Regions from separate parts of the Buttiauxella sp. BIGb0471 genome, predicted to be linked through region 2. Evidence: predicted binding sites of a transcription regulator. Region 2 holds the regulator's gene; the other holds the start of a gene.
The links. The regulator sigma-54, encoded in region 2, starts transcription at its own class of promoters, with help from an activator protein. The targets are predictions, from matches to a motif close to GTTGGCACANNTTTCGCTNT.

Region 1: the regulator sigma-54 is predicted to act here: its motif matches at 1,948-1,967, upstream of M2371_RS02685 (branched-chain amino acid ABC transporter substrate-binding protein).

The regions. Positions count from the first base shown of each region.
Region 1 covers NZ_JANUEU010000001.1:572,677-587,811, reverse strand. The annotation lists gene M2371_RS02690 (ABC transporter permease subunit) at 1-519, opposite strand, end outside; gene M2371_RS02685 (branched-chain amino acid ABC transporter substrate-binding protein) at 659-1,780, opposite strand; tRNA gene M2371_RS02680 (tRNA-Asn) at 2,311-2,386, shown strand; gene M2371_RS02675 (RluA family pseudouridine synthase) at 2,524-3,222, shown strand; gene M2371_RS02670 (glutathione peroxidase) at 3,294-3,776, opposite strand; gene catA (type A chloramphenicol O-acetyltransferase) at 4,252-4,911, shown strand; gene M2371_RS02660 (bifunctional diguanylate cyclase/phosphodiesterase) at 4,957-6,885, opposite strand; gene M2371_RS02655 (molybdopterin-dependent oxidoreductase) at 6,903-7,397, opposite strand; gene cueP (copper-binding periplasmic metallochaperone CueP) at 8,855-9,397, shown strand; gene M2371_RS02645 (nucleoside deaminase) at 9,454-9,954, opposite strand; gene M2371_RS02640 (ABC transporter permease) at 9,967-10,725, opposite strand; gene M2371_RS02635 (ABC transporter ATP-binding protein) at 10,722-11,501, opposite strand; gene M2371_RS02630 (ABC transporter substrate-binding protein) at 11,511-12,497, opposite strand; gene M2371_RS02625 (MDR family oxidoreductase) at 12,737-13,711, shown strand; gene cobT (nicotinate-nucleotide--dimethylbenzimidazole phosphoribosyltransferase) at 14,085-15,135, opposite strand, start outside.
Region 2 covers NZ_JANUEU010000003.1:607,093-622,227, reverse strand. The annotation lists gene gltB (glutamate synthase large subunit) at 1-4,345, opposite strand, end outside; gene M2371_RS13615 (TIGR01212 family radical SAM protein) at 5,026-5,958, shown strand; gene arcB (aerobic respiration two-component sensor histidine kinase ArcB) at 6,020-8,368, shown strand; gene elbB (isoprenoid biosynthesis glyoxalase ElbB) at 8,604-9,257, shown strand; gene mtgA (monofunctional biosynthetic peptidoglycan transglycosylase) at 9,254-9,982, shown strand; gene npr (PTS phosphocarrier protein NPr) at 9,984-10,256, opposite strand; gene rapZ (RNase adapter RapZ) at 10,253-11,107, opposite strand; gene ptsN (PTS IIA-like nitrogen regulatory protein PtsN) at 11,161-11,652, opposite strand; gene hpf (ribosome hibernation promoting factor) at 11,735-12,022, opposite strand; gene rpoN (RNA polymerase factor sigma-54) at 12,045-13,478, opposite strand; gene lptB (LPS export ABC transporter ATP-binding protein) at 13,527-14,252, opposite strand; gene lptA (lipopolysaccharide ABC transporter substrate-binding protein LptA) at 14,259-14,822, opposite strand; gene lptC (LPS export ABC transporter periplasmic protein LptC) at 14,791-15,135, opposite strand, start outside.

The sequences.
Region 1 (15,135 bases), on a different contig from region 2:
GTTGCCGATGATCCAGGTGAGCAACAGCATGCCGGCAAACGAGGCAATCAAAATAAACACTTTGGTGTAGGTGATTTGCACAAAACCTTCACCAATATGGAAGCGGAACACGCCATCAAGCATGGTAGGAATGCCCTGCTGACGCGGCCCCTGGCTGATTTGCGCGTAGTTTTGCAGGATGAGCGACATGCCGATTGCGGAAATCAGCGGCGCTAAACGTGTGGAGTTGCGCAGCGGTTTGTAGGCGATACGCTCAATCGTCCAGCCATATACGCCCGTCACCACAATGGTGAATACCAGCGTGCCGAGGATTAATAACGGGAACGAGTGAATGCCGAAGAACGACAGCAGCGCCAGGCCGATGGCGCACAGATATGCGGAGATCATATACACTTCGCCGTGCGCGAAGTTGATCATGCCAATAATGCCGTAAACCATGGTGTAGCCGATGGCTATCAACCCGTAAACGGACCCTAGCGTTAAGCCATTTATCAATTGTTGCAGGAAGAAGGCATCCATAGTTTGGCAGTCTCTTTTGGTGGCGGACAAACTTCTTTTGTAGGTCGGGTAAGCGCCGCGTCACCCGACACTTTCTCCTGCAATGACAGGCGTAAATGGTGGATGACGCTAACGCTTATCCCCCCTACAAATCCCGATATTATTGAACTTCTTTGTATTTACCCTGCGCATCCCACTGATAAACCACATAATCCGAGACTTTTAAGTCGCCCTTCTCATCCCAGGCTTTTTTACCCATCACGGTATCCACCGGATTGGCTTTTAACCAGGCGCTGGCTTTGGCGGAATCGGTGCCGCCTGTGGCTTTGAAGGCCGCAGCAATTGCCTGAACGGATGCGTAGGAATAGAGGGTGTAGCCTTCTGGCTCGAATTTGCTGGAGCGGAATTTATCGATAACGGCTTTGCCGTCCGGGATCAAACGCGGATCTTTCCCGAAGGTCATGTAGATACCGTTGGTATATTGTGGGCCGCCTGCGGCGGTGACCATCTCTTCGTTTACGATACAGTCACCGGAGAAGAATTTGGCCTGCACACCCTGCTCACGCATCTGGCGCACCAGCGGTCCGGCTTCCGGATGGCAACCCCCGAAGAACACCACGTCGGGTTTTTGCGCACTGATTTTAGTCACCAGCGCGTTAAAGTCTTTTTCGCCGCGCGACAAACCTTCATACATCACATCGTTGACGCCACGTTTGGCGAGCGCGGCTTTGGTCGCATCGGCCAGCCCCTGCCCGTAAGTGTCTTTATCGTGGATGATCACCACGCGTTTGGCTTTGAGCTTATCAATAATGAAATCGCTGGCGACCTTCCCTTGCTGGTCATCACGCCCGCACATGCGGAACATATCGTTCATCTTGCGCTCGGTGATAAGCGGGTTCGTTGACCCCGGGGTGATAGCGAGGATCCCGGCGTCGTTATACACCTCGGACGCAGGCATTGTAGAAGATGAACAGAAATGGCCGACCACGGCTTTCACTTTATCCTGATCCACTAATCGGTTAGCGACGGACACCGCCTGTTTCGGCTCACAAGCATCATCGCCCTGAACCAGTTTGATTTTTTCGCCGTTAATCCCGCCTGCGGCGTTGATATCTTCAGCGGCCTGCGTCGCGCCATGCCAGTATTGATCGCCATAAGTGGCATTCGGCCCGGTGAATGGCCCGGCAACACCAATCACAATATCGGCCTGGGCGGAGAATGCCGTCACCAGACAACCTGCCAACACAAGAGAAAGAGGACTTCTGATTAATTTCAGCGACATTTGTATGTTCCTTAGCAAAGAAGCAAAGAGGTTTATGCACAACGGTTTAAGACCATTCACAAGCAAAAACACGAACGAGTACAAATTGGACTATCCAGACAAAATCCTGTGATTTACGGCGGGGTTTCCTTACGGGGTATCCTTACGATTTTCACGGCCCTGAACATTAAGCAAAATGGTTGCCAACGTTGTTAACCGAATGTCATTGTTTCGACATATGTCAGTATAGAGTGCGGTTGAAAGCGGCCCGGTATGACAGATTGAAATTACAGCGGGGATCACATCTGCTTAACAATAAAGCAGAAAAGTTGAGAATTACGCCGCTTTGCACCAATAAAGAGCTTACTGATAATGTGGTTAGTCATGCTTAAGGAGGTGAGTTTGCGTGAAATGAGCAATGGATGATTAAGACCAAGACAATTCACCTTAATACTCAACAAGTTGACTATAAAAAGAGCAAACAAAATTCTTTTTCGCGAACCCTTTGACATGCCCCCTGCTTCTCGTTAATATGCGCCCCGTTACACAATTCCTCTGTAGTTCAGTCGGTAGAACGGCGGACTGTTAATCCGTATGTCACTGGTTCGAGTCCAGTCAGAGGAGCCAAATTCGAAAAGCCTGCTTAGGAAACTAAGCAGGCTTTTTTTGTGACTGATGATTGGGGCTAAAAGCCGAATAACCCAATTCGCCTGTCGGTTTAAAGTTCGCTATCATCCGCTTCCACTCTCCGTCCAGGCAGTCTGATGTCTACCATTATCGATAATTTTATTGCCCCGCCGTGCCATGAGCAGATTGAGACGCTCTATCAGGACGAACACCTGGTATTGATCAATAAACCTACCGGGTTACTCAGCCTCTCGGGGAAAAACCCGCAAAATCTCGATTCAGTGCATCATCGTCTGGTACAAGAATTCCCCGGCTGCACCCTGGTACATCGCCTGGATTTCGGGACTTCCGGGCTGATGGTGATTGCGCGCAATAAAGCTATCAACGCCGCTCTATGCCAACAATTCAGCCAGCGCGCAGTCACCAAAGTCTACAGCGCACTGCTCTGTGGGCATGTGAGCGACAACGACGGGGTGATAGACGCAGCAATTGCCAAAGATCCAGCGCTGTTCCCGCTCATGTCGATTTGCGCCATCAACGGCAAGCCTGCACGTTCTGGCTATCGGGTCGTTGAACGCTTTTACCATGAGCGGGAAGACGGGGCGTTACTGCCATTGACGCGGGTAGAACTTACCCCGGAAACCGGGCGTACTCATCAACTTCGCATTCACTGCCAGCAATTGGGCCACCCTATTTTGGGCTGCGACTTGTACGGCGGCCTTCTGTTGCCAGGAACTGAACACACCCCGCGGCTGATGCTGCACGCCAGTGAGCTGGATTTTGTTCACCCGGTTAGTGGTGAGTTGATTAAAGCGCGCCATGCGAGTCCGTTTTGAGTAAGGACTCTGTGTTTTAAGCAAGGTCTCCTTTTTGTGTTGGCTTTGTTTACGCTAAATGACCGAAACACTTAGATTTCCAGTGCTGCAAGGATTGCGGCTTCCATTTTCTCCGGGGTGGTGAACGGTGCGAAACGTTTGAGCGGTTTACCATCGCGTCCGACCAGGAACTTAGTGAAGTTCCACTTGATCCGTCTCCCCAGCACGCCGGGCAATTCGTTTTTCAGATAACGGAACACCGGGTGCGCAGCGGTTCCGTTGACCTCTACTTTCTCGAACATCGGGAAACTCACACCGTAGTTAATGTGACAGGTCTGCGCGATTTCGGCGCCGCCGCCGGGTTCCTGTTTACCGAACTGGTTGCAGGGAAAACCAAGCACCACCAAGCCATGGGTGGCGTACTTTTTGTAGAGTGCTTCAAGGCCAGCGTATTGTTTAGTGAAGCCGCAATGGCTGGCGGTATTCACGACCAGAACCACCTTACCTGCGTAGTCGTCAAAAGAGATAAGCTGGCCGCCCAGACTGGTGGCTGTAAGTTGATGAAAGGGGGTCATATCGGAATCCTCAAAGCAGAACCTGTTGCTGATTACGCGGCAGGTCTGGAATCGTAAGCAATACATCTTTGCAAAGTCGAACGAAAAGAACAACAAACAGGCGACCTTTGATGTGCTCCCCGCTGATCAATACACCATGATGTTAGTGGTGCGCGTTTTGGCACGAAACCAAACATCGTGTCATCATCTGACTGCGATGTGGGTGAAGCTGAAGTGGAATACTAAATCTGGTCAAATGAACAACTAATATGCCGTTACTCCATACTTATTTGCCGATAGGCAAACACCTGTAGATTGCGCAACTTACATTTATTATCTGATATATTAAATGTTTTCCCCCTTCCCTTCTGTATAAGGATGCGCTACTCACAAAAATGCGTTCACTACCAAAATAGTTTGGTTCTATAGGCTTGCATAATTCATAATAAAACTTAGACTAACATCGGATATATAATTTATAATCAAAGGTTAAAAAATGGAAAAAACAACCCTGGAATATACACCTGTTGACTTGTCTCGTTGGGCAAGGAAGGAGCATTTTGAGGTATTCCAGTCATTTGCTCAAAGTACAATTAACCAAACTGTCCTGATAGATATTACCGAACTGCTAAAACATATAAGGGAAGCCGGCTGGAAATTTTACCCTACTATTATTTTCCTCCTTTCTAAAATCGTAAACAGTCATGCGGAGTTCCGTATGGCTATAAAGAATAATGAGTTAGTTATATGGAATGAAATTCATCCAAGCTATACCATTTTCCATAATGAAACGGAGACCTTTTCATCATTATGGAGTCACTACGATGGCAATATTCAGCACTTCCAGGACGTTTATTCAGAAGACGTTGCACGTTATGGTAATAACCTTTCTTATTGGCCTAAGGGGGAGTCGCGGGAAAATATCTTTTTCGTATCGGCTATTCCTTGGGTAAGTTTCACCAGTTTTAATATTAATGTTGCTAACATGCAGAACTTTTTTGCCCCCATGTTCACTCTTGGAAAATACTACAAACAAGATGGAAAAGTACTGTTGCCTCTCGCTGTTCAGGTACATCATTCCGTGTGCGATGGGTTCCATGTAGCAAGACTGATCAATGAGTTACAAGAGATGAGTGATGGCATCAAGCACCTTTGAGAGGAACTCAATGCTTGATGCGCCAGAAGTATTGAAGACCTCCATTTAACCGTATCTGATTTTCCCATCTACATAAGGCTGAGGTTTACCAAACAGATAGCCTTGTATGAAATCACAGCCCAGCAACTGAAGGCTTTCCAGTTGCTCCTGTGTTTCAACACCTTCCGCAACGGACTTCATATTGAGGGATTTCGCCATGCCGATGATGAGCCGGATAATATTAAGGGCGTCTTCCTGTGTCGATATTGAATGCACAAAGGATTTGTCTATTTTGATTTTATCGCAGGCAAGCCTGCTGAGGCGCGAAAGAGAAGAATAACCGGTACCAAAATCATCGAGGGAGATTTTCACCCCCAGAGCCCGTAGCCTGTTAAGCGTATTCATCGGCGTATTGCTCTCAGTAAAGAGAGAGGATTCTGTCACTTCCAGTTCAAGACGCTCAGCGGGAAGTCCTGTTTCGTTCAGAATGGACAACACCATTCCGGCAAAGGTTTTACTGCTTAGCTGGACAGGAGAGACATTGACTGAAATTTTAGTCGGAATCACCCAGGAAGCGGCTTCCCGGCAGGCCATTTCAAGCACCAATTTCCCCATCTCGTTAATCATTCCTGTTTTTTCAGCCACAGGAATAAAGCTGTCCGGCGACAGGAGCCCCTTCTGAGGATGAATCCATCGAATAAGGGCTTCATAACTGTAAATTTCCTGGCTGAAAGAATCGACAATTGGCTGATAGTAAACCACGAATTCTTTATTCACTAACGCCAGTGCCATATCATGCTCAAGGGTTCGGCTTTCTTGCAGCTTATCTAACATCCATTGCCGGAAGACTTTTATCTTACCAGCGCCTTCCTTTTTGGCTTCATAAAGGGCCAGATCGGCAAATTTATAAAGATAGTCGGAGCGGCGTTCAGTGTCTGAGACGACAATACCGACACTGGTGGTTATATTGATAATCGTATTATTAATAGTGTAGGGCTGGCTGATTATATTGCATATTTTTTGGGCTTGTGAAACGGCACTGCTCTCCGTCAGGCCACTGGAGAGAAACGCAAACTCATCCCCGCCTAAACGATAAAGCGTATCGGAAGTCAGGCCCATTGAAATAAGACGGTGTGATATCTGGCGTAATAACATATCACCGACATCATGACCATACGTATCATTGACCTCCTTGAATCGATCTAAATCAAACAACATCACATTCACAGAATTATTGCTTTTTACTGCGTTCTCGATGGTTTCATTTAAATTCCCCCAGAAAAAATGGCGGTTATTCATCTCTGTCAAAGAGTCATGGTAGACGTCATACTCCAACTTTGTATTCTGGATTTGCAATTTTTCTTTAGATTCCTGCAGCGCTTCAGCAAGACTCTTTACCTGAAGATGCGCCTTCAGAATATTTCTGTTTTGATAAAATATCAGCACGCCGAGTATTGCACTCATTATTATCAACAATACAGACGTCGCTGAGTAAATATAGTACAGGGTTTTAATTTTGAGGTTGGCGTCATTAATTGAATTAATGTCTTTGTCTAAAGCGCCGGACGACAGACGAGCTAGTTGTGGGTCAAGCGTCTGCATTCTTTTCAGATATGCCTGGAGTTCTGAGCGGTTCATTTTCTCAAGATGAATATCCAGATACTCAAGTGTCTTTTCAAGCTGTAGAGCCAGTGCATGATGGGCTTTATTACTTTCTATATAATCCCTCAGATCACCTTCTTTCATTAAATCACTCTGGCTGAGCATAATGTCGAGACGCATGCGCACATCATCAAGCGTCATCGTTTCATCGATAGTGTAAAGACCAAGTAACGACTCGAACCGGTAATACTCTGATACCATCTGTGCAGCAGACCACGAAGCGGCGTAGTGAGTCAGTTTCTGTAACTCTTGTTGCCTTTCATGCACAAGGAAAGAGATATACCCGGTAGATATAAAAAGGAAACAAATGATGCCAGCCAGAATTCTGTTCATGTTGGTCTTCAGACCCCTTACTCAATATTCATTCTGCTGACCTGCCAGGCTGACCTTGAATAATAAATCTGATTATTCAGCTCAGGCAGGCTGTCATAGGGGTAAACAACAAACAGCGGGCCTTTATCACGGATACGCATATATTCTCCGTTGATTTTTAAAGCAAGGATAACGTTGTATTTCTTAAAATCATTGAGGGGGATTTCAGTGGTGTAGTCATTGAGCGCAGTGACCTTTACAACAGAACCTTTCGCCCCGACATAATCCATGAGCTTTTGCAGTGGAATACCCGTAAATGTTGTACGGCCATCATACCAGGGAGAAGTGGTCTGAAAGCTGACCATCCCCAGTTTCTCAAGGCTGGCGAGATCAAAAACGGCTTTTCCACCTTCATTTGTATTTTCGATATTACCAGAGAGCGTTAAAAGGATTTTACCGGCAGGTCTGGAAAATTCACCCGCCCAGACCTGTGTGGAGAGCGCAAAGCTTAACAGCATGACAATTAACCGCATTCTGACCTCGTATATCAACCGGATGTTAAAGAATTATAATTTAGTTACTGTGCTATTTATATATGCTCCGGATCTATTGTTGATGCAATCATCTCGCTAATATTTTAATTCATTAAAATCAAGTGGTTAAAAAACACTTTATTTTTATATTGATTAAAAAAATCGATACTGTTATTTGACATACACATAAAAAGCGCTTCATCTGTACAAAAAAAAACCAACTGTTTACACGACTAAAATAAACACACAGCAATATAAAGGTTTATTTATTTATGAGCCGGCGTGAATTTCTCTAAAGCAATTGTCAGCTACTGGTACATAGAGGAGTTCGAAGCGAAGCAATGATCCAAAAGTGCCTGGAAAGACCATCGTTTTTTCATACTGAAGTGGCCGACAAAAATTGGCCACGACATGAGAGCATTTCTAGAACCATTGAGGAAACACGATCAATGGGGAGAAGATCACAGCGTGCTTACCTTGATTAAGCGCAGCCAAACCGATAAGACATCGGGGATCATCTGGGGAAATTAGCAAGGTTAGTTTTATTAATGATTTATTGGGAGAACTTACAATTCAAAGGAGGGAGTAATCTTAAAAGCCCTGACCATTGCAGCCAGGGCTTTTAAGGTGCTACAGACTTCAGATTTAACATTAATGGACTTAATAAAATGATACTGCTATTTATACTGCTTTCAAATGTACCCGTTTACTACAGATAATATTGGGCATTAATACTAAAAATCCTCCCTTTATTTATCTCGTCATACACCTGCCTGCGCTTTCAGAACCTAAGCGTGGCAACTTAAACAAGCACATCACCCATCGCGACATATACTCTTTGATGCGTTGCCCGTTGCTAATACGGTTACCATTAACAAACGAAACCGTTAGCATCAACAAAAAAACAAGGCCTTACATCGTCGCGCTAACACTACCATTTTGCGAACCAGCACAATCACTACAAGGCCTGAAAGCAACTACATCCCAAACAACAAACTTCGTGGCCTGTAAAGCAAAATGGCTTTCCCAGAACTTCTTTCTATTCACTAACTTACTAACCACTTTCATTGTGCTGCTGAGTACTAATTTACTCATTTGAGATTTAAGGTCAATACTGTTTTTTAAAACATGTTTTTATTTACAGCGACAATGATATATCCCGCTACTCATTGTACCGACCTACTAGCAAAGTCCGCTCCTGGCACATAAGGGACAGTCAAAACCAGCCGAATCTAGTGCCTTTTTTGCGTAGTGCGGCGATGATATCGGCTGGATGCCAGTCATTTTGGAAAGGAAGAAAAGTGGGGCTACGGGGTAAAGTCATAAATAATCTCCGAAGATAATCACTACAAATAACCCTATAAAACGTAAAGTTTTGCATATCCTTTTGACCCTCCCCTTACAGGAAGGTTTAGAGTTTGCCGTAGCTTAACTCTCTCTTTAGAAAGGAATCATTGATGAAACGAAATATACTGTTCGCATTGCTGGCACTGAGCATCAGTGGCTCTGCAATCGCCGCTCAATCTGATGCAGAATTTCTCGCAGCACACGGTTTAGCCGGTAAAACGACCGAGCAAATGGTGGAGGCGATCGACGGATCTACGCAGGCGCGTCCACTGCCTTATAACGCAGGTATCACCAGCACCGAGTTGAAATTATCCGATGGCACGCAGCAGTTCAGCTACCCGTTGGGCGATAAGTTTTATCTGTCATTCGCACCGTATCTGACGCAAACCCACCCGTGCTTTAACCACAGCCTGTCGGGCTGTCGTGGAGAGTTGGCGAATACGCCATTTGAGGTAAAAGTGACGGATAAAAGCGGCAAAATACTGGTGCAAAAAAGCATGACCAGCCACGCCAACGGGTTTGTCGGCGTGTGGCTACCTCGTGATATCGAAGGCACAATTGAAGTGAACTATCAGGGCAAAACGGCCAGCGCGCCCATTGCGACACATCAAGACAGCCAGACCTGTTTAACCACGCTGCCATTGCAGAGTTAAGCGTTTTAATATCGAGTGAATGTCGGGTGGCGCTAACGCTTACCCGACCTTTCCCCCTACCGCGTCGACCAAAACGCCTGCTGCATCGCCTTCGTCTCTTCGATGATTTCCGGCACCGGGCCGATCAACTCCACCGGTTTCTGGCAATGCTCAAAAACATATTTCGACGACACGCTCATCGTCGGGTTTTCTTCGTGGCTGCCTGTCGCCTCCAGCAATTGGCTTTCGTACATGCCGAAAACCACCCGCCCGATGTTCGCCCAGTACGCGGTTCCCGCGCACATACAACATGGCTCGACGGCGGTATACAGCGTGCACTGCCACAAATATTCGGCGGTGTAATTGGTGGCGGCGACTCGCGCAAGCGTCGATTCCGCATGGTTTACGGTGTCGATATTGCACTGCTCGAGCAGCACAGTTTCGTTATCCGGCGCGACTAACAGCGCGCCAAACGGATGATGTCCGAGGGCAATCGCTCGCTGCGCCACGGCATTAGAGCGGCGCAGGTGGCGTAAAATTTGTTCTTTGTTCGGCCCAGGCCCACGTTTTACTGACATGTTTTTCCATCCTTATTTTGCATCAAGGCTCCACGGGAACAGGCGTTTTTGCAACCAGCTCACCAGGCCATAAAGGGTCAAACTACACACCACCAGCAGGAACAGACTGGCGAAGGCCAGGGGGATTTTGAATGATGAGGTGCTGAACAAAATCAAATAACCCAGCCCCTGATCGGCGGCGACAAACTCCGCGACTACCGCCCCGATGATCGAAAGCGTAATTGCGACTTTCAGCGCACTGAAAATATACGGCACCGCATAAGGCATGCGGATTTGCCAGTATTCGCGGTTGCGTGGCGCACGCAGGGTTTTCGAGAGTTCGAGCAACTCAGCAGGCACTGACGTCATACCCGTGGCGGTGGAAATCACCAGTGGGAAAAAGGAAATCAGCGTGGTGATCACCACCCGTGGCAACATACCTGAACCGAGTGTGACGACAATAATGGGCGCAATTGCCACAACCGGCGTGGACTGAATCACAATCAGCCACGGTAACACCAGCCGGGCGAGCAATTTAGAGCTGACAATAGCAATGGCAAGCGGCAGCGCAATCACAATCGCCAGCAGGAAACCGCTTAACGCCACGCTTAACGTCGCCAGAATATGCGTCAACCAACGCCCGGCATCCAGCGTGCTGACAGAAGCAAAAATGGCCGACGGCGACGGCAGGATAAACACCGGAATGGCGAATAATTTACACGCTCCCTCCCAAATCAAAATCGCCACCACCAGCGCCAGCAGCGCGATGTACTTTTCCAGAAACGCTCTCATACAGGCTCCTTGCGACGGCTAAATACTTTGTGGCGGATCTGCGCCGTTAACTCGTGGAACAGCGGATGGTTCAGCGTCTCTTCATTTCTTGGGCGTACCAGCGGCACATCAATAATTTCACTGACCCGACCGGGGCGCGCACTCATCACCACAATCCGGTCGGAAAGCAGCAGCGCCTCCTGAATCGAGTGCGTAACGAACAGCACCGTTTTCGGGCGTTCGTTCCAGATGCGCATTAATTCAAAGCTCATTTCATCACGCGTCAGGGAATCGAGAGCGGAAAACGGCTCATCCATCAGTAAAATATCCGGGTCATGCAGCAGCGAACGAGCGATGGAAACGCGTTGTTGCATGCCGCCTGACAGCTCCGCCGGGCGTTTGCCTGCAAAGTGCGTCAGGCCGGTCATTTCCAGCAGTTCATGCCCACGCGCAATATCTTTGGCATCGACGCGACCATATTTGTGCTTCATCGGAAAGGTGATGTTATCGAGCACGTTAAGCCACGGCAGCAGCGTCGGTTTCTGGAACACAAAACCCATTTCGTCACGCGGTTCGGTCACAGGCTTGCCATAAACAGAAATCACGCCGCTGCTTGGTTTGAGCAGCCCGGCAATCAAACGCAAGATGGTCGATTTCCCGCAGCCTGACGGGCCAATAAACGAGACAAATTCATGGCGGCGCAGCGTCAGATTCACTTTATCGAGCGCGGTAACCTGAGTGCCATCGGCGGATATAAACGTTTGATTAACATCACTCAACTCTATAACAGGCTGCATGGCATTCCCTTACTTAGCGAGATATCGACGGTCAACCAGCGTTTCCGGGTTCACTTTATCCAGCGGATATTTCATTGATTTTGCGACCCACTCCCAGGTGTGTTTTAACAGCACCGGATCGAATTGGCCCAGCCCATCCTTCTGACTGATTTCATTATTAATCAGCGGTTTTGTGACATTGAAATCGGCTTCCAGCATCGCGACGTCAGCTTCTGGCACCATGGCTTTTTGGTCCGCCGCGGCTTTATCCGGGTGCGCGAGGCTAAACTCGATAGACTTTTTCGCCGCCCGCAGGAAGCGCGCCACCACATCGGGCTTCTCATTAATTAATTTATCTGAAGCGAAAAACGACAGGCCATAACCATCGAGGCCGTAATCGGTCCACGCCAGTTCAAACGGTTTTTTTCCGACCTGAGTCAGCGTGGCTTCAATACTCGGGCGGTTGGTTGACCACACCACCACGCCGTCAACGCGCCCCTGCGCCAGCATCGGCACCAGCGTGCCAGGATCGGCTTTGATCTGTTTTACGCTGTCAGGATCAACGCCGTTGTTTTGCAGCATGATGGGCAATAGCGCGTTCGAGGCTGAGAACGTCGGGATACCCAACGTTTTGCCTTTCAGGCTTTTCATGTCAGTCACGCCGCTACCCTGCCAGGAGTAAATCGCATCAGGCTGTTTTGAGTAGATGCTCATAATGGCTTTCACTGGAATACCGCCTTCGGCCTGCGCCATCATTAATGACGCAATCCCGCCAGTGCCGATATCCGCCGCACCCGAAGCGATTTTGGTCAGCGTGTCGCTGCTGCCCCGCCCCGGTAAAATGGTCACATCCAGCCCTTCTTCGGCGTAAAACCCTTCCTGAACACCCACAAAAACGAACGCTTTATCGCCGCCGTTGGGCATCCAGTCGAGCTGCAATTTGAGCTTATCCAGCGCGCTCGCATGCGCACTTACCAGTGCCAGGGCTACTGCGGTCGTCAGTCGTAAAATACGCATGCTTATCTCCTTAAAGGCTAATGTGAAACGTTTGTCACAACAGTTAGAAACTTTTGTTTCAAACATACGAGCGGCAGGGTCAAAAGTTAAAATAGGAAAATCTTATAACCTGCTAAAAAGCAGGCGTTTACGCAAGTAATGGGGTCTGTGTTCTTTATTCTCAGGCGCGACGGGTATACCGTGTTGGGCATCAGATACATCTCAACCGGAATACCCGGTTCATAGAATGAGGATTCACTATGAAAGCAGTCGTACTTGAACAAGTTGAAGGCCAGACTCAGGCGGAAGTAAAACAAATTGCCGTTCCGGCTGAAGAGTTGGGAAATGTGCTGGTCAACGTTGAATGGTCAAGTCTGAACTATAAAGATGCGCTGGCGATCACCGGCAAAGGCAAAATCATCCGCAACTTCCCGATGGTGCCGGGGATTGATTTCGCAGGCCGCGTGGCGAGTAGCGATGATGCTAATTTCAGCGCAGGTCAGGAAGTCGTATTGACCGGCTGGGGCGTGGGCGAAAATCATTGGGGCGGCCTGGCAGAACAAGCACGCGTGAAATCCGAATGGCTGGTGCCACTGCCTGCGGGCTTAACCGCACGCAAAGCAATGATTGTCGGTACAGCAGGCTTCACCGCCATGTTGTGCGTGATGGCACTGGAAGAAGCAGGCGTAACCCCTGCAAGTGGCGAAGTGGTGGTAACGGGCGCCAGCGGCGGCGTGGGCAGCACCGCCATCGCCTTGCTCCATGCTTTGGGTTATCAAGTGGTGGCGGTTTCTGGTCGTGAATCCACTCACGACTATCTGCGCCAGTTAGGTGCCAGCCGCATTCTGCCGCGCAGTGAATTTGCTGAAACTCGCCCGCTGGAAAAACAAGTGTGGGCCGGTGCGGTAGATACCGTCGGCGGTAATGTGCTGGCGAAACTGCTGGCGCAGATGAACTATTCCGGTTGTGTTGCGGCCTGTGGTCTGGCAGGTGGTTTCTCGCTGCCAACAACTGTGATGCCATTTATTCTGCGTAACGTGCGCCTGCAAGGTGTGGATTCGGTGAGTGCGCCAATTGAGCGCCGTATTGCCGCGTGGGAGCGTCTGGCCAAATTGCTGCCGGAGGGTTTCTATGAAACGGCGACGACGGAGATCGGGCTTGAGCAGGCACCGAAATTTGCCGATGACATTATGAACAATGCGGTTCAGGGGCGGACGCTGGTAAAAGTTAGCTAATTTTTTAGGGATCGAAGTTTTCCATTCACCCGAGGGGGAATGCCTATGGCGGAACGGTGATTTTCCGTTCACCTGAACGTTCTTCGATCCCTCATATTTCGGCTAACGGTGAACGTGCCAAGGAGAGAACGCCCTCTCCTTGGCAATCCTGGCGCCGGTGATTAAATTGCCTCCGTTTTGACCGGAAGGCCGGGTCGAGCCGCCAGGAACGGCGAGAGGTTGTGATCGACAAACGCCGATCTCAGGGCGTAATTGTTGCAGCTAGTTTGGACTCGGACAGCGCGGAAAAACCGGAGCGTACACGTAGTACGTGAGGATTTTGAGCACTGCCCGGGTTCAAAATAGCAAATAAAATAGCCCGATCAATTTGAACTCACCCCGGCAACACAATATTGCTGTCTGCCAGCGACCCCATCTCGTTATGCATCGCGCACGCCGCATCCACTAAATGCATCGCCAGCGCGGCACCGCTGCCCTCGCCCAGACGCATGCCCATCTGCAAATACGGCTCCAGCCCTAACTTGCTCATCGCAATCACCGCACCTTTCTCCGCCGATAAATGCGAAGGAATCAGATATTCACGCACGCCCGGTGCAATCTGGCATGCCGCGAGTGCTGAGGCATACGAGAGGAAACCATCGAGAACAACAGGCAGCCCCGCCGCCGCCGCACCCAGCATCACGCCCGTCATGCCAACGAGATCAAAACCACCCACTTTCGCCAGCACATCAATACCGTCTGCGGCATCTGGCTGATTTGTTTCAATCGCCTGGCGTACCACAGCGATTTTGTGGTGCAGTTTGTCACTCGGGAAATTCGCGCCCATGCCTACGACATCATCGGGCGAGCTATCGGTTAACACGCTGACCATCGCCGCCGCAGGTGTGGTGTTCGCCATACCCAGTTCGCCTACGCCAAACAGCGTGACGCCTTCTGCGGCCTTAGCCATGGTCAATTGCATGGTTGCCAGCAGCAAGTCTTCGGCTTGCTCACGACTCATCGCCGGGCCTTGGGCGATGTTGCCGCTGCCGCGTGCCACTTTCATATCCAGCACGCCAGGCAGAGCATCGCTGTCGATACCGACATCGACCACATGAATATCCGCCCCCACGGTCGCGCCTAAAACGCATACGCCTGTGTTATGGCGAGTCATGTTCATCGCCTGAATAGCGGTCACAATTTGCGGGGAAATCGCCACGCCTTCAGCATATACGCCGTGGTCGGCGCACATCACGAAGATTGATTTGCGTTTTGTGTTCAGGCCGTTTTTCATGCCTGGCATTCCTGCCAGTTGCACTGCTAATACCTCCAGTCGCCCAAGGCTACCGAAAGGCTTTAACAGGCCATCAATGTGCTGTTGTGCACGAGCCATTGCATCGCTATCAAGCGGGGAAATCATTGCCAAAAGGGAGTTTAGTGTTTGC
Region 2 (15,135 bases):
AGTTAGCCAGAATTTCTTCGCCGCGCTGGGAACCCGTCAGCTGCACATGCTCGGTAATCATACCGCGCAGGTGTTCTTCGTGGATGGCCAGTTCTTCAACATTGATAAGCTCAACCAGCTCAGGGTTAACGCGTTTACGGAAATCGCCGTCTTCATCGAGCACATAAGCGAAACCACCGGTCATACCTGCACCGAAGTTCACGCCTGTTTTGCCGATGATGCAGACAATACCGCCAGTCATGTATTCACAACCGTTATCGCCAATGCCTTCAACCACAGTAATAGCACCGGAGTTACGCACGGCGAAACGCTCACCTGCGCGGCCAGCAGCATAAAGTTTGCCACCGGTTGCACCGTACAAACAGGTGTTACCGATGATAGTCGCTTCATGGCTGCGGAAGGCCGAGCCAACCGGAGGACGCAAGGAAATCAGACCGCCTGCCATACCTTTGCCAACATAGTCGTTAGCATCGCCAGTCAGATGCAATTCAACACCACCCGCGTTCCACACACCGAAGCTCTGCCCGGCGGTGCCGCTGAAATGCGCTTTAATCGGATCGGCAGCCAGACCCTGATCGCCATTATGCGTCGCGATATAACCTGACAGCGTGGCACCCACTGAACGGTCGGTGTTGCGGATATCAAACCAGAACGTTTTGCTCTGCTTGTCGTCGACATACTGTTTCGCCTGAGCGAGCAGTTGCGCGTTCAGGTCGCCTTTATCAAATGGCGGGTTATTCTCGGTGCAGAACACCGCTTTGCCCGGCATAGGCTCAGCCGTTTTCAGCAGGTTAGACAGATCCAGGTTTTGCTGTTTAGCAGTAAAACCATCCAGCTCTTTGAGCAGATCGGTACGGCCAATCAGGTCGACCAGACGCTTCACGCCTAACTGCGCCATCAACTCACGGGTTTCACGAGCAATGAATTCAAAGTAGTTAGTCACTTTGAACGGCAGGCCGTGATAGTGGTTTTTACGCAGTTTTTCGTCCTGAGTTGCAACACCGGTTGCGCAGTTGTTCAGGTGGCAAATACGCAGGTATTTACAACCTAACGCCACCATCGGGCCGGTACCGAAACCAAAGCTTTCTGCGCCAAGAATCGCCGCTTTGATAATGTCTAAGCCGGTTTTCAGGCCGCCATCAACTTGCAGACGGATCTTATGACGCAGACCGTTAGCCACCAGTGCCTGTTGTGTTTCCACCAGGCCCAGTTCCCACGGGCAGCCGGCATATTTCACGGATGACAGCGGGCTTGCACCTGTACCACCGTCGTAACCGGCGATAGTAATCAGGTCGGCATAAGCTTTAGCCACACCGGTCGCGATGGTGCCAACGCCTGGTTCGGAAACCAGTTTGACGGAAATCATCGCTTTCGGGTTGACCTGTTTAAGGTCGAAAATCAGCTGCGCCAAATCCTCGATAGAGTAAATATCGTGATGCGGCGGTGGCGAAATCAGCGTAACGCCAGGCACGGAATAACGCAGTTTTGCGATATACGGCGTGACCTTATCACCCGGTAGCTGGCCGCCTTCGCCTGGTTTTGCACCTTGCGCGACTTTAATCTGGATAACATCAGCATTCACCAGGTAAGCCGGAGTGACGCCGAAACGACCAGAAGCGACCTGTTTGATACGGGACACTTTATTGGTGCCGTAACGAGCAGGGTCTTCACCGCCTTCACCGGAGTTAGAATTCCCGCCGATGCTGTTCATTGCTTCTGCCAGGGATTCGTGTGCTTCCGGGCTTAATGCGCCGATAGACATCGCCGCAGTGTCAAAGCGCTTGTACAGCTCAGTGGCTGGCTCCACGTCTTCGATTCTGACTGTTTCACCTTGCGGATCGAGTGCAAGCATATCGCGCAGTGTTGCCACCGGGCGCTCGTTCACCAGCTTCGCGTACTCCTGATAATCTTTGTACTCGCCGCTGTTAACTGCTTTTTGCAGCGTCTGAACCACGTCAGGGTTATAAGCGTGATATTCGCCACCGTGGACGTATTTCAGCTGACCACCCTGATCCAACGGCTTACGGGCGAGCCATGCGCGTTTAGACAGGTTCAGCAAATCTTGTTGGAAGTCGTTGAAGCCTGCACCACCAATACGGCTAACAACGCCCTGGAAGCACAGCTCAGAAACTTCTTTATGCAGGCCAACCGCTTCAAACAGTTTCGAGCAACGATAAGAGGCGATAGTCGAGATGCCCATTTTGGACATGATCTTGTACAGCCCTTTATTGATGCCGTTGCGGTAGTTCTGCATCACTGCGCGGTAAGATTTTTCAATCGCGCCGTTATCAACCAGTTTCGCCAGCGTTTCGTAGGCGAGGTACGGGTAGATTGCCGTCGCGCCAAAGCCGAGCAGAACAGCGAAGTGGTGCGGGTCACGCGCACTTGCCGTTTCAACGATGATGTTGGCATCGCAACGCAGGTTTTTCTCAACCAGGCGAGTCTGAATCGCACCCACAGCCATTGGCGCAGGAACCGGCAGGCGATCTTTCGCGATGTTACGGTCGGACAGCACCAACAGAACAGTACCGTTGCGTACCATGCGCTCAGCTTCATCGCACAGTGCTGAAACTGTTGCGTGCAGTGACTGAGCAGAAGCATCGTAAGTGATGTCCAGCGTGTCTGCGCGATAGTGCTGTTCTTCAAGCGAGGTCAGCTGTTGGAAATCAGACCACAGTAGAATTGGCGATTTGAAGCTCAGGCGGTGCGCCTGGCCTTCTGCTTCACAGAAGACGTTCATTTCACGGCCAATGCTCGTCGCCAGAGACATTACGTGTGCTTCACGCAGCGGATCGATTGGCGGGTTGGTCACCTGCGCAAACTGCTGGCGGAAGTAGTCGTAAATAATACGTGGCTGGCTGGAGAGCACGGCAAATGGGGTATCGTCACCCATTGAACCGACCGCTTCCTGGCCATTTTCACCCAACACGCGAATGACAGAATCCAGCTCTTCGCTGCTGTAGTTAAACTGTTTTTGGTAGCTTGCGAGCGTATCGTCATCCATCTCGCGCGAGCCAACTTCTTCGTCTGGCAAATCTTCAAACGGCACCAGGCGACGAACGTTGTTCTCCATCCACTCTTTATACGGGTGGCGGCCTTTTAAATCGGCATCGGTTTCAGCGGAATGCAGAATGCGACCGATACGCGTGTCGATAACCATCAACTCGCCAGGGCCGACGCGGCCTTTTTCCACCACTTCGTCAGGCTGGTAATCCCAGATCCCAACTTCAGAAGCGCAAGTAATCAGCTTATCTTTAGTGATGACGTAGCGCGCCGGACGCAGGCCGTTACGGTCCAGGTTACAGGCGGCGTAGCGCCCATCGGACATAACGATACCGGCCGGACCATCCCATGGCTCCATGTGCATGGAGTTAAAGTCAAAGAACGCACGCAGCTCGGGATCCATGTTCGGGTTGTTCTGCCAGGCTGGTGGCACTAACAGACGCATTGCACGAACGATATCCATCCCGCCAGCCAGCAGCAGCTCAAGCATGTTGTCCATGGAGCTTGAGTCAGAGCCCGTTTCGTTAACGAATGGCGCTGCGTCATGCAGGTCTGGGATCAGTGGAGTCTGGAATTTATAGGTACGTGCACGCGCCCACTGGCGGTTACCGGTGATGGTGTTGATTTCACCGTTGTGTGCCAGGTAGCGGAACGGTTGAGCCAGCGGCCAGCGTGGCACGGTGTTGGTGGAGAAACGCTGGTGGAACAGGCAAATTGCTGATTCCAGGCGTAAGTCCGCCAGATCCAGGTAAAAGCGCGGCAAATCTGCCGGCATACACAGACCTTTATAGATATTGACCAGGTTTGAAAGACTACATACGTAGAAGTCTTTGTCCTGAATACGTTTCTCAATGCGACGGCGAGCAATGAACAGGCGACGTTCCATATCACGTGGACGCCAGCCAGCCGGGGCATTAACAAAAATTTGTTCGATGCGAGGCTTTGAGGAGAGGGCGATTTCACCGAGTACGTCTTCATTGGTTGGCACTTCGCGCCAGCCAACAATCGACAGGGTCTCGTTTTGCAACTCTTCTTCAACGATGCGGCGGCTTGCGCTCGCCAGAGCGTCGTCTTTATTTAAGAAAATCATGCCGACGGCATAATTTTTTGCCACACGCCAGCCACGCTCTTCCGCAACGATTCGGAAGAAACGGTCAGGCTTTTGTAACAGCAGGCCACAACCATCACCGGTTTTACCATCGGCGAGGATTGCTCCACGGTGTTGCATTCGGGCCAGTGCGTGAATAGCAGTACGCACTACCTTGTGGCTAGGTTCGCCTTCTATGTGGGCGATCAGGCCGAAACCACAGTTATCCTTCTCAAGGGATTTATCGTACAACATATCAGTGAACCTCCCCAGGCTCTACGTGATTCCCGATACCGATTGCGTCCAGACGCAGCAAGGGCATGGCGACGGGGTTTGCGCATCTACGCTTACCTCGCGTGTCGCCCTCTTTATGTCTAACGCATCCGGTTGCACAAGTATTGAGGACTTGCTTTAGAGGGAATCTTAATTACTGCATAAATATGATGGGCACAGAACCCATCCAGAAAGCTTCCAGCGGATTTCCAAGTTATCGGGAAAGCGCACACAGGTCAAATGGCATTCTTATTTATACGAATATGTGCTAAATGACATTTAACATTATGAAATTAAACATTTTATTATCATTTTTATCGTATTTAAACGGCAGGGGAATCGCTTGGGTTATGTGATCTCTCTCACTGTATGAGAGGCTGCAAAATTCCAGACCATGCTGGCAATGATGTTATTGGCAGGATCTTATGCTAACAACGCGGTTTCGCGTGTTGTATGACACTGTTTTTCACAAGGTGACATATTCTTTAAAAATAGCGGGTCAACATAAGGAAAAGTAATCATCTTTTAGATGCGTAAAATTGCACTAATTGTGAATTTATATTCAATAGATAAAGCTGCGCCGGAGCGATTGATCCAGGTCATCGCTAAATTGGGCAGATAATGGCAGGCTACGTCCCTTTTACAGGGCGGCCCATCAGATTATGCAGTTACAAAAATTAGTCAATATGTTTGGTGGCGATCTTCAGCGTCGGTATGGTCATAAAGTCCATAAACTCACGCTGCACGGCGGTTTTAGCTGCCCAAATCGTGATGGCACAATTGGTCGTGGCGGTTGTACTTTCTGCAATGTTGCGTCATTTGCGGATGAAGCCCAACAAAATCACTCTATCGCCGACCAACTCGAGCGCCAGTCGCAACTCGTCAATCGCGCTCAACACTACCTTGCCTATTTCCAGGCATACACCAGCACATGGGCCGAAGTGCAGGTGCTGCGCTCGATGTATCAACAGGCTGTCAGCCAGGCGAGCATTGTGGGGTTATGCGTCGGGACACGCCCGGATTGCGTACCGGATAGCGTGCTGGATTTGCTCAGTGAATATCATGAAAAAGGCTATGAGGTCTGGTTAGAACTGGGACTGCAAACGGCACATGATAAAACGCTGCATCGTATCAATCGCGGGCATGATTTTGCCTGTTATCAGGAAACCACTCGCCGCGCTCGCGCACGTGGCCTGAAAGTCTGTAGCCATCTGATTGTCGGCCTGCCGGGTGAAGGGCAGGAGCACTGCATGGAGACGCTGGATAAAGTGGTTGAAACCGGCATTGATGGCATCAAGCTCCACCCTCTGCACATAGTGAGTGGCAGCACGATGGCTAAAAGCTGGCAGGTAGGGCGCTTACAGGCAATTGAATTAGAAGAGTATGCGACAACTGCCGGGGAGATGATTCGCCATACTCCGCTTGATGTCGTCTTCCATCGTATTTCGGCTAATGCCCGCCGACCCACGTTGCTGGCACCGCTGTGGTGTGAGAACCGCTGGAGCGGAATGGGGGCGATTGATAGCTATCTCAATGAGCACGGTACGCAAGGCTCGGCACTCGGTACCCCGTGGAACCCGACAATTCTGTTGTAAATCCTGAGCGTGAGATCTTTTTGCGGTATATTTAGCAGATTGAAGGCGAGGGAAACGTTCCATGAAGCAAATCCGGTTACTGGCACAATATTACGTTGATTTGATGGTGAAGCTCGGATTAGTGCGCTTCTCTTTGTTGCTGGCCTCCGCCCTGGTGGTGCTGGCTATCGTGGTGCAAATGGCCGTGACGATGCTGTTGCGCGGCCAGGTTGAAAGCATTGATGTTGTGCGCTCCATCTTTTTTGGCCTGTTAATTACGCCATGGGCCGTCTATTTCCTTTCTGTGGTCGTTGAACAACTCGAAGAATCGAGGCAGCGGCTGTCAAAACTGGTGCAAAAACTCGAAGAGATGCGCGAGCGAGATCTGAAACTCAATGTGCAGCTCAAAGACAATATCGCGCAATTGAACCAGGAAATTGCTGACCGTGTGAAAGCGGAAGACGAACGTCAGACGATGCTTGAGCAGCTCAAAGTTGAGATGCAGGAACGCGAAGAGACGCAAATCCAGCTTGAGCAACAATCTTCTTTTTTACGGTCATTCCTCGATGCCTCTCCAGATTTGGTTTTCTATCGTAACGAAGACAAAGAGTTCTCAGGCTGTAACCGCGCGATGGAACTGTTGACCGGTAAAAGTGAGAAGCAGCTGATAAGCCTGAAACCGGAAGATGTCTATTCGCCAGAAGCGGCGCAGAAGGTTATCGAAACCGACGAGAAAGTGTTCCGTCATAATGTGTCGCTAACTTACGAACAATGGCTGGATTACCCGGATGGGCGCAAAGCCTGTTTTGAAATTCGTAAAGTGCCTTATTACGACCGCGTGGGTAAACGCCATGGTTTAATGGGCTTTGGCCGCGACATTACCGAGCGTAAGCGTTACCAGGATGCGCTTGAACGCGCCAGCCGTGATAAAACCACATTCATTTCGACGATCAGCCATGAACTGCGTACGCCGCTAAACGGTATCGTCGGCTTAAGCCGCATATTGCTTGATACCGAGCTTAACCCGGAACAAACCAATTACCTCAAAACGATTCATGTTTCAGCGATAACTCTGGGTAATATTTTCAACGATATCATTGATATGGATAAGCTTGAGCGCCGCAAGGTTCAGCTTGATAACCAACCAATCGATTTCACCAGTTTCCTTGCTGACCTGGAAAACCTTTCTGGTTTGCAGGCGCAGCAAAAAGGACTGAAGCTGGAAATGAACCCGACATTGCCGCTGCCACATAAAGTGGTGACGGACGGTACGCGCCTGCGCCAGATCCTCTGGAATCTCATCAGCAACGCCGTGAAATTTACGCCAAAAGGTGGCCTGGTTTCGGTGCGCGTGCGTTATGAAGAAGAAAATACCTTACGCTTTGAAGTCCAGGATTCTGGCATTGGCATCCCGCAGGATGAGCAGGACAAAATCTTCGCTATGTACTATCAGGTGAAAGATAGCCACGGCGGTAAACCGGCAACGGGTACCGGGATTGGTTTGGCGGTGTCGCGCCGCCTGGCGAAGAGTATGGGCGGTGATATTACCGTCAGCAGTAAGCCGGGCGAAGGCTCGCTATTTACCTTGACCATTCAGGCTCCTCGCGTGGCGGATGAAATCGAAGACACGCTCGACGATGACGAAATGCCTCTGCCTGCATTGCACGTTCTGCTGGTGGAAGATATTGAACTCAACGTGATTGTTGCGCGTTCGGTGCTCGAGAAACTTGGCAACAGCGTAGACGTTGCGATGACAGGTAAAGAGGCGCTGGAAAAATTCACCCCAGGTGAGTATGACCTGGTGCTGTTGGACATTCAGTTACCTGATATGACTGGGCTGGATATTTCCCGGCAACTGACCACGCGTTATGCGCGTGAAGATTTACCACCGCTGGTGGCATTGACTGCTAACGTATTGAAAGATAAAAAAGAGTATCTGGATGCTGGCATGGACGACGTGCTGAGCAAACCCCTCTCGGTTCCGGCGTTAATGGCGATGATCCAAAAATTCTGGGACAACCAACAGTCAGAGTCTAAGAAGGAGTCTCAAGTGCCTCAAGTTAATAGTGAAAAACAGCAAGCATTGCTCGATATCCCCATGCTTGAGCAGTATATGGAGCTTGTCGGACCAAAACTGATTACTGATGGGCTGGCGATGTTTGAAAAAATGATGCCGGGCTACCTGAGTGTGCTGGACTCCAATATGACGGCTCGCGACCAGAAAGGGGTTGTGGAAGAGGGGCATAAGATTAAAGGCGCTGCGGGTTCTGTAGGGTTGCGCCATTTGCAGCAAGTTGCCCAGCAAATTCAGTCACCGGATCTACCAGCCTGGTCGGAAAACGTGGGTGAATGGATTGAAGAGTTGAAACAAGAATGGCAGCACGATGTTGACGTTTTGAAGGCTTGGGTCGCAAACGCTCCCAAAAAATGACCCCGGATAAACCGGGGTGCGCGAATTCTGCGCCAACACCAGGGAAAAAGTAGGCTGCGCCGTTGAGTTATAAGTCTTTATCCAAATGGCGCAGCCGATAATCTCGTGTGCTGCTCAGGCATTAAGATAGCAAATCTTAAATAGTTTGTTACATGAAACAGTAAAATGTGTGAAGCATAGCGATCAAATCGTCATAACTAATGATGGAAGTCGCGTGATGAAAAGGAATAGCTGAATGAAGAAGATTGGTGTGGTGCTCAGTGGTTGCGGGGTCTACGACGGAAGCGAAATTCAGGAAGCTGTTATTACCCTGTTAGCAATCGCTCGCTCTGGCGCTGAAGCTGTTTGCTTTGCACCCGACAAACCTCAAGCAGATGTTATTAATCACCTCGCTAATAATGAGTCTTTAGAGCATCGAAATGTGCTTGTTGAGGCGGCTCGAATCACCCGTGGATTGGTGACGCCATTGGCGCAGGCCGATGCCAGCAAATTGGATGCGCTGATCGTTCCCGGTGGTTTTGGGGCAGCGAAAAACCTGTGCAATTTTGCAAGTCTTGGCAGCGAGTGCGTGGTTGATGCTGATTTGCGTCGCCTGGCTCGCGATTGCCACGATCAGGGCAAGCCGCTCGGCTTTATCTGTATTGCCCCGGTGATGCTGCCAAAAATTCTCGATGTTCCGGTGCGTTTGACCATCGGCACTGATATTGATACGGCAGAAATTGTTGAAGAGATGGGGGCTGAACATGTTCCGTGCCCGGTTGATGACATCGTGGTTGATGAAGAACACAAAGTGGTGACGACGCCTGCTTATATGCTGGCCACACGCATTGATGAAGCGGCATTGGGTATAGAAAAACTGGTGGCTCGCGTTGTGAGTATGACTGCATGAAGAAAGGGCGTGTTGCGCTCTTAGGCACCCTCAAGCGTTGGCTATTACGCTTTGCGCTGGCGCTGGTGGGAGTTTGGTTGGCAGGGATAATCCTGTTCAGCTTTATGCCGGTACCGTTTTCGGCAGTTATGGTCGAACGGCAATTCAGCGCCTGGTTCTCAGGTGATTTTGGTTACGTGGCGCATTCCGATTGGGTCAGCATGGACGAAATCTCACCGTGGATGGGGCTTGCAGTTATTGCGGCAGAAGATCAGAAATTCCCGGACCATTGGGGGTTTGATGTTTCCGCGATTGAAAAAGCCATTGCACACAATGAACGCAATGAAAATCGCGTTCGCGGTGCGTCAACGCTTTCCCAGCAAACGGCGAAGAACTTGTTTTTATGGGATGGGCGGAGCTATGTTCGCAAAGGCCTGGAAGCGGGTTTAACACTCGGTATGGAAGTGGTGTGGACGAAACGCCGGATCCTGACTGTTTATCTGAATATCGCAGAATTTGGAGAGGGGATTTTTGGCGTGGAAGAAGCTTCGCAGCGTTACTTCCATAAACCAGCAAGTCGCCTGACGGCCTCGGAAGCCGCTTTGCTTGCCGCAGTATTACCTAATCCAATCCGCTTTAAAGCGAATGCGCCTTCAGGTTATGTTCGGCAACGCCAGCAATGGATTTTGCGCCAGATGCGCCAGCTAGGTGGCGAATCGTTTATGGCGCAGCATGAGTTGAAGTGAGTTAATCTTCGTCAAAACCGGCATTGAACAGCGCGATAACCGCGTTCAATGCTTGTTCTTCTTCAGGCCCGGTGACTTCAATTTCAATGTGGCCACCTTTGGCTGAATCTAGCATCAGTAGTGCAATCACACTATTAGCTTCGGCTTCGGTTCCGGCCTCGTTACGCAATATCACTTCGGCATCAAAACTTTGCACCAGTTCGAATAGTTTCATAGCCGGGCGCGCATGCATGCCCAGCTTATTGGTGATCTCAACGGTTTGTTTTACGGTCATGGTTTGCGTTTTTCCAGCGTACGGTGACGGGACTGCACGTTTTTCCCGCGTGAGCGGAAATAGTCTGCCAACTGCTCTGCAATATAAACCGAACGGTGTTTACCGCCAGTACAACCAATCGCTACAGTCAAATAGCTGCGGTTGTTGGTTTCCAGCATCGGTAACCAAAGCTCAAGATAGCTACGCGTCTGGTAGATAAAGTTGTGTACTTCGGTATGACGATCAAGGAACGCCGCAACAGGCCTGTCGAGACCCGTCATTGGACGCAGTTTTGGATCCCAGTGCGGGTTTGGCAGGAAGCGCACGTCAAATACGTAATCTGCATCAATCGGAATGCCGTGCTTAAAGCCGAAGGATTCGAAGACCATCGTCAATTCACGTTCACGCTTGCCGAGCAGACGAGTCCGTAACATTTCCGCGAGTTCATGCACCGACATTTCAGAGGTGTCGATGATTAAATCGGCTCTGGATTTCAACGGTTCCAGCAGATCGCTTTCTTCATCAATCGCACTCTCCAGCGACAAGTTTTTACTGGAAAGCGGGTGTAAACGGCGTGTGTCGCTATAACGACGAATCAGCGTGTTGCGATCGGCATCGAGGAACAGCAATTGCGGAGAAAATGAATCAGGTAGATTGGTCATCGCCTGTTCAAAAATTTCCGGGTTTTCCGGCATGTTACGCACGTCGATGCTGACTGCCGCAGAAATTTGTCGTTCTGCGAGAGTTTTGGCAAGATCAGGCAACAGCACCACTGGCAGGTTATCTACACAGTAGAATCCCATATCTTCTAGTGCACGCAAGGCTACAGACTTCCCTGAACCAGAGCGGCCGCTGACAATCATCAGCACCATTTTATCACTCCCCCAACTTCTCTTGCTGTGGCACGTACATGACCGCAGCCAGATTATTCACTTTCACTACCATGTTCGGTTTCGGTAATGATCTGATAAAGCTCTTCATCGCTCTGCGCTGAACGCAGTCGTCGGCAAATCGTTTTGTCCGCCAGACGTTTTGCTACCAAAGACAAAGTGTGCAAATGTGTTTTTGTCTGATCGGCCGGAACAAGTAGCGCAAACATCAGGTCGACCGGCTGATTATCAATAGCATCAAACGCGATAGGGGTTTCCAGTTTAATAAACACCCCTACGGCGCGGGTGGTATCTTCTTCCAGTTTTCCGTGAGGAATGGCGATACCATTGCCGATACCGGTACTACCCATGCGCTCACGCGTCAGTACCGCCTCAAAGACGACTTGAGGTGGCAGACCGAGCTGTTTCGCCGCGAGTTCACTGATAATTTCCAGCGCACGTTTCTTACTTTGGCAATGTACATTGCTACGGGTACATTCTTTGTTCAGGACATGACTAAGTTGTAGAGCAGAATCGTTGTTCATCATAAGTTCACCTAAGCACTCTGTTGTGGCAACGGCCCGTTACTTCCGTAACGAGCCGTGAATGCCAAAACCGTTGCCTGGATTATCAGTGTTGTTTTAGTTTATCTTTATGTTTGGTTAACTGGCGCGCCAGTTTATCAATCAGACCGTCAATCGCTGCATACATATCCTGCCCTTCAGCGCTGGCATGTATTTCACCACCATTGATATGAAGTGTTGCGTCGGCAATATGCGTGACTTTTTCCACTTTTAACACAATATAGACTTGGTTAATCCTATCGAAGTACTGCTCCAGTTTGGCAAACTTCGTGCTCACAAAATCGCGCAGTGCGTCAGTGATTTCGACGTTTTGTCCTGTAATGTTGAGCTGCATAGTGTCTTCCTTATCGGTTAAGTCACACCAGTTGTTTACGCTGGTTTGACGGTGGTATGGATAAAGACTCTCGGTACTTCGCAACAGTGCGGCGTGCCACCATGATCCCCTGATCCGATAGCATAGTCGTTAACTTGCTATCACTCAGCGGTTTCGCAGGGTTTTCCGCAGCAATTAATTTCTTCACCAAAGCCCGAATAGCCGTGGAGGAGGCTTCACCGCCGCCCTCGGTATTGACATGACTTGAGAAGAAATACTTCAATTCAAAAATGCCTCGCGGACTGTGCAAATACTTTTGCGTGGTCACGCGGGAAATGGTGGATTCGTGCATTTCGACCACTTGGGCGATATCAGCAAGAACCATCGGTTTCATATGCTCTGCACCGAACTCAAAAAAGCCTTGTTGCTGTTCAACGATGCAGCGGCTAACCCGCAGCAAGGTATCATTGCGGCTTTCAAGGCTTTTGATCAGCCACTTCGCTTCTTGCAGGTTACTGCGAATAAATTGTGAGTCGCTGTCATTGCGGGCATTGGTGCCCATAGCAGCGTACTGTTGATTTATTTTTAGACGTGGGATGCTGTCGGCGTTGAGTTCTACCGTCCAGCGGCCCTGAGTTTTTTTGACCAACACATCAGGGATGACATACTCTGGTTCGCTGGTCTGAATGGACTGGCCCGGACGCGGATCAAGCGACTGAATCAGGCACATTGCCTCTTTCAGTACTTCTTCTTTCAGGCGCGTGACGCGCATCAGGCTGCGGAAATCATGGTTGGCGAGCAAGTCGAGATGTTCGCTAACAATCACGCGAGCTTCGGTTAACCAGGGTGTTTCCCGCGCGAATTGTGAAAGCTGTATCAGGAGGCAATCACGAAGGTCGCGTGCGGCGACGCCGACAGGATCGAAGCGTTGCACGCGTTTGAGCACCGCTTCCACTTCGTCGAGGGTGATTTCTTCATCGCCCATGCTTTCGAGAATTTCATCCAGCGAAACGGTCAGATAGCCCATTTCGTCAACGGCATCAACAATAGACGTTGCAATAGCGGTGTCGGTATCAGAAAACGGGGTGAGATCGACCTGCCACATCAGGTAATCCTGGAGTGACTGGGTAGTTTCTCCCTGATAAACCGGTAACTCGTCATCAATATAGTCAGTTCCGGTTCCCGATGGTGTACCTGCGGTGTAAATTTCGTCCCAGCTGGTATCCAACGGTAACTCGTCGGGCATCTCTTTTTGTTCGAGCGCCTCACGAGTATCTAACGCTTCATTTTCACGAACTTCCTGAGTTTCAATTTCTTCATGCAGATCGGTTTGCTCAAGCAGTGGGTTACTTTCCAGTGCTTGCTGAAGTTCCTGCTGTAATTCTAACGTCGACAGCTGCAACAGACGAATTGCCTGCTGTAACTGTGGCGTCATAGCAAGTTGTTGGCTGAGCCGTAATTGCAAACCTTGCTTCATATTCAGAGCGAACTTCCTCAGGTGTAATCGTTAATTATTCCTACCCTATCAGAGTCTGAACTCTTCGCCCAGATACACGCGTTTAACATGCTCGTCTTCCAGGATCTCAGCTGGAGTGCCGTGGGCGATTAAATGGCCCTGGCTTACGATGTAAGCGCGTTCACATACGGCTAACGTTTCGCGTACGTTATGGTCAGTTATCAGCACCCCAAGCCCGCTGTCGCGTAAATGCTCGATGATTCGCTTGATGTCGATAACGGAAATTGGGTCAACACCTGCAAAAGGTTCATCCAAAAGAATAAATTTTGGATTTGCTGCCAATGCGCGAGCAATTTCAACACGGCGACGCTCACCACCGGACAAAGATTGCCCGAGGCTATTACGCAAATGCTCAATGTGGAACTCTTCCATTAGCTCATTGGCGCGGTCTTCACGCTGCTCGGTAGAAAGATCATCACGGATTTGCAGCACGGCCATTAAGTTATCGAACACGCTTAAACGGCGGAAAATAGACGCTTCTTGAGGCAAGTACCCAATGCCACGTCGTGCACGTGCATGAAGCGGCAGCAGGCTGATGTCTTCATCATCAATAATAATGTTGCCCGCATCACGCGGAACAATACCGACCACCATATAAAAAGTGGTGGTTTTCCCTGCACCGTTAGGGCCGAGCAAACCGACAATCTCACCTGATTTAACAGTCAGACTAACGTCTTCTACAACGCGGCGGCCTTTGTAGGCTTTAGCGAGATTTTTTGCAATTAAAGTAGCCATAACGAATTAGTTACTCTTTTTCTGCGCAGGGGCGGGGGCCGGAGCCTTGCCGTCTTTTTTCTGCAACTGAGAAGGAACCAGAACGGTCGTAACACGTTTCCCTTTTTCGCTAAAGGCCTGCATTTTCTGCTCTTTAACGAGGTAAGTAATTTTGTCGCCTTTGATATTGCTGTCGACCTGCTCCAGATAGGCATTGCCGGTCAGCACGACAAAATCGTTTTGCAGCTCATAGTGCATAGTCGATGAGTGGCCGCTAACGGGTTTGCCGCTATCTTGCATCTGATAGAAAGTGGCTGGATTACCGTAGCCATCAATCACTTCTTTACCTTGCTCGCCGCCGGGGCGTGTGACAACGACTTTATCGGCATTAATCTTGATACTACCTTGCGTCACAACCACATTGCCGGTGAAGGTGACGACGTTGCCTTGCATATCCAGCGACTGTTGGTCAGATTCAATGTGAATCGGCTGATCGGTATCACCGGTCAGCGCAAATGCCGAAAAACTGGCGGCTAAAAGCGTACTGGTCAGTACTAAATTACGGCTGAGTTTGTTTATTCTGGATTTCATAGGATGTTCTAACCTTTTCAATCAGCTCGGCATTTTTGCTGCGTAAATTACCACGCATTTTGAGGCCGGTGGAGTTAAAGCTGGTTCCGTACAAGGTTACCTGGTCATCAGAGGCAACATCCTGAGTGACTAAATTAACCTGCGCATTATCCGTGGTAATTTTGCGTAGCTGCGAATCTGGCGTCAGAGCTGTAAGCACCACATTCCCATACAGATACAGCATCCGATCGTTAGTAAGTTTGGCGCGATCTGCTCGTAATGACCAGGTGGCGACTTTGTTTTCGTCGTATTGCGTCATCACCGGATTGGTGAA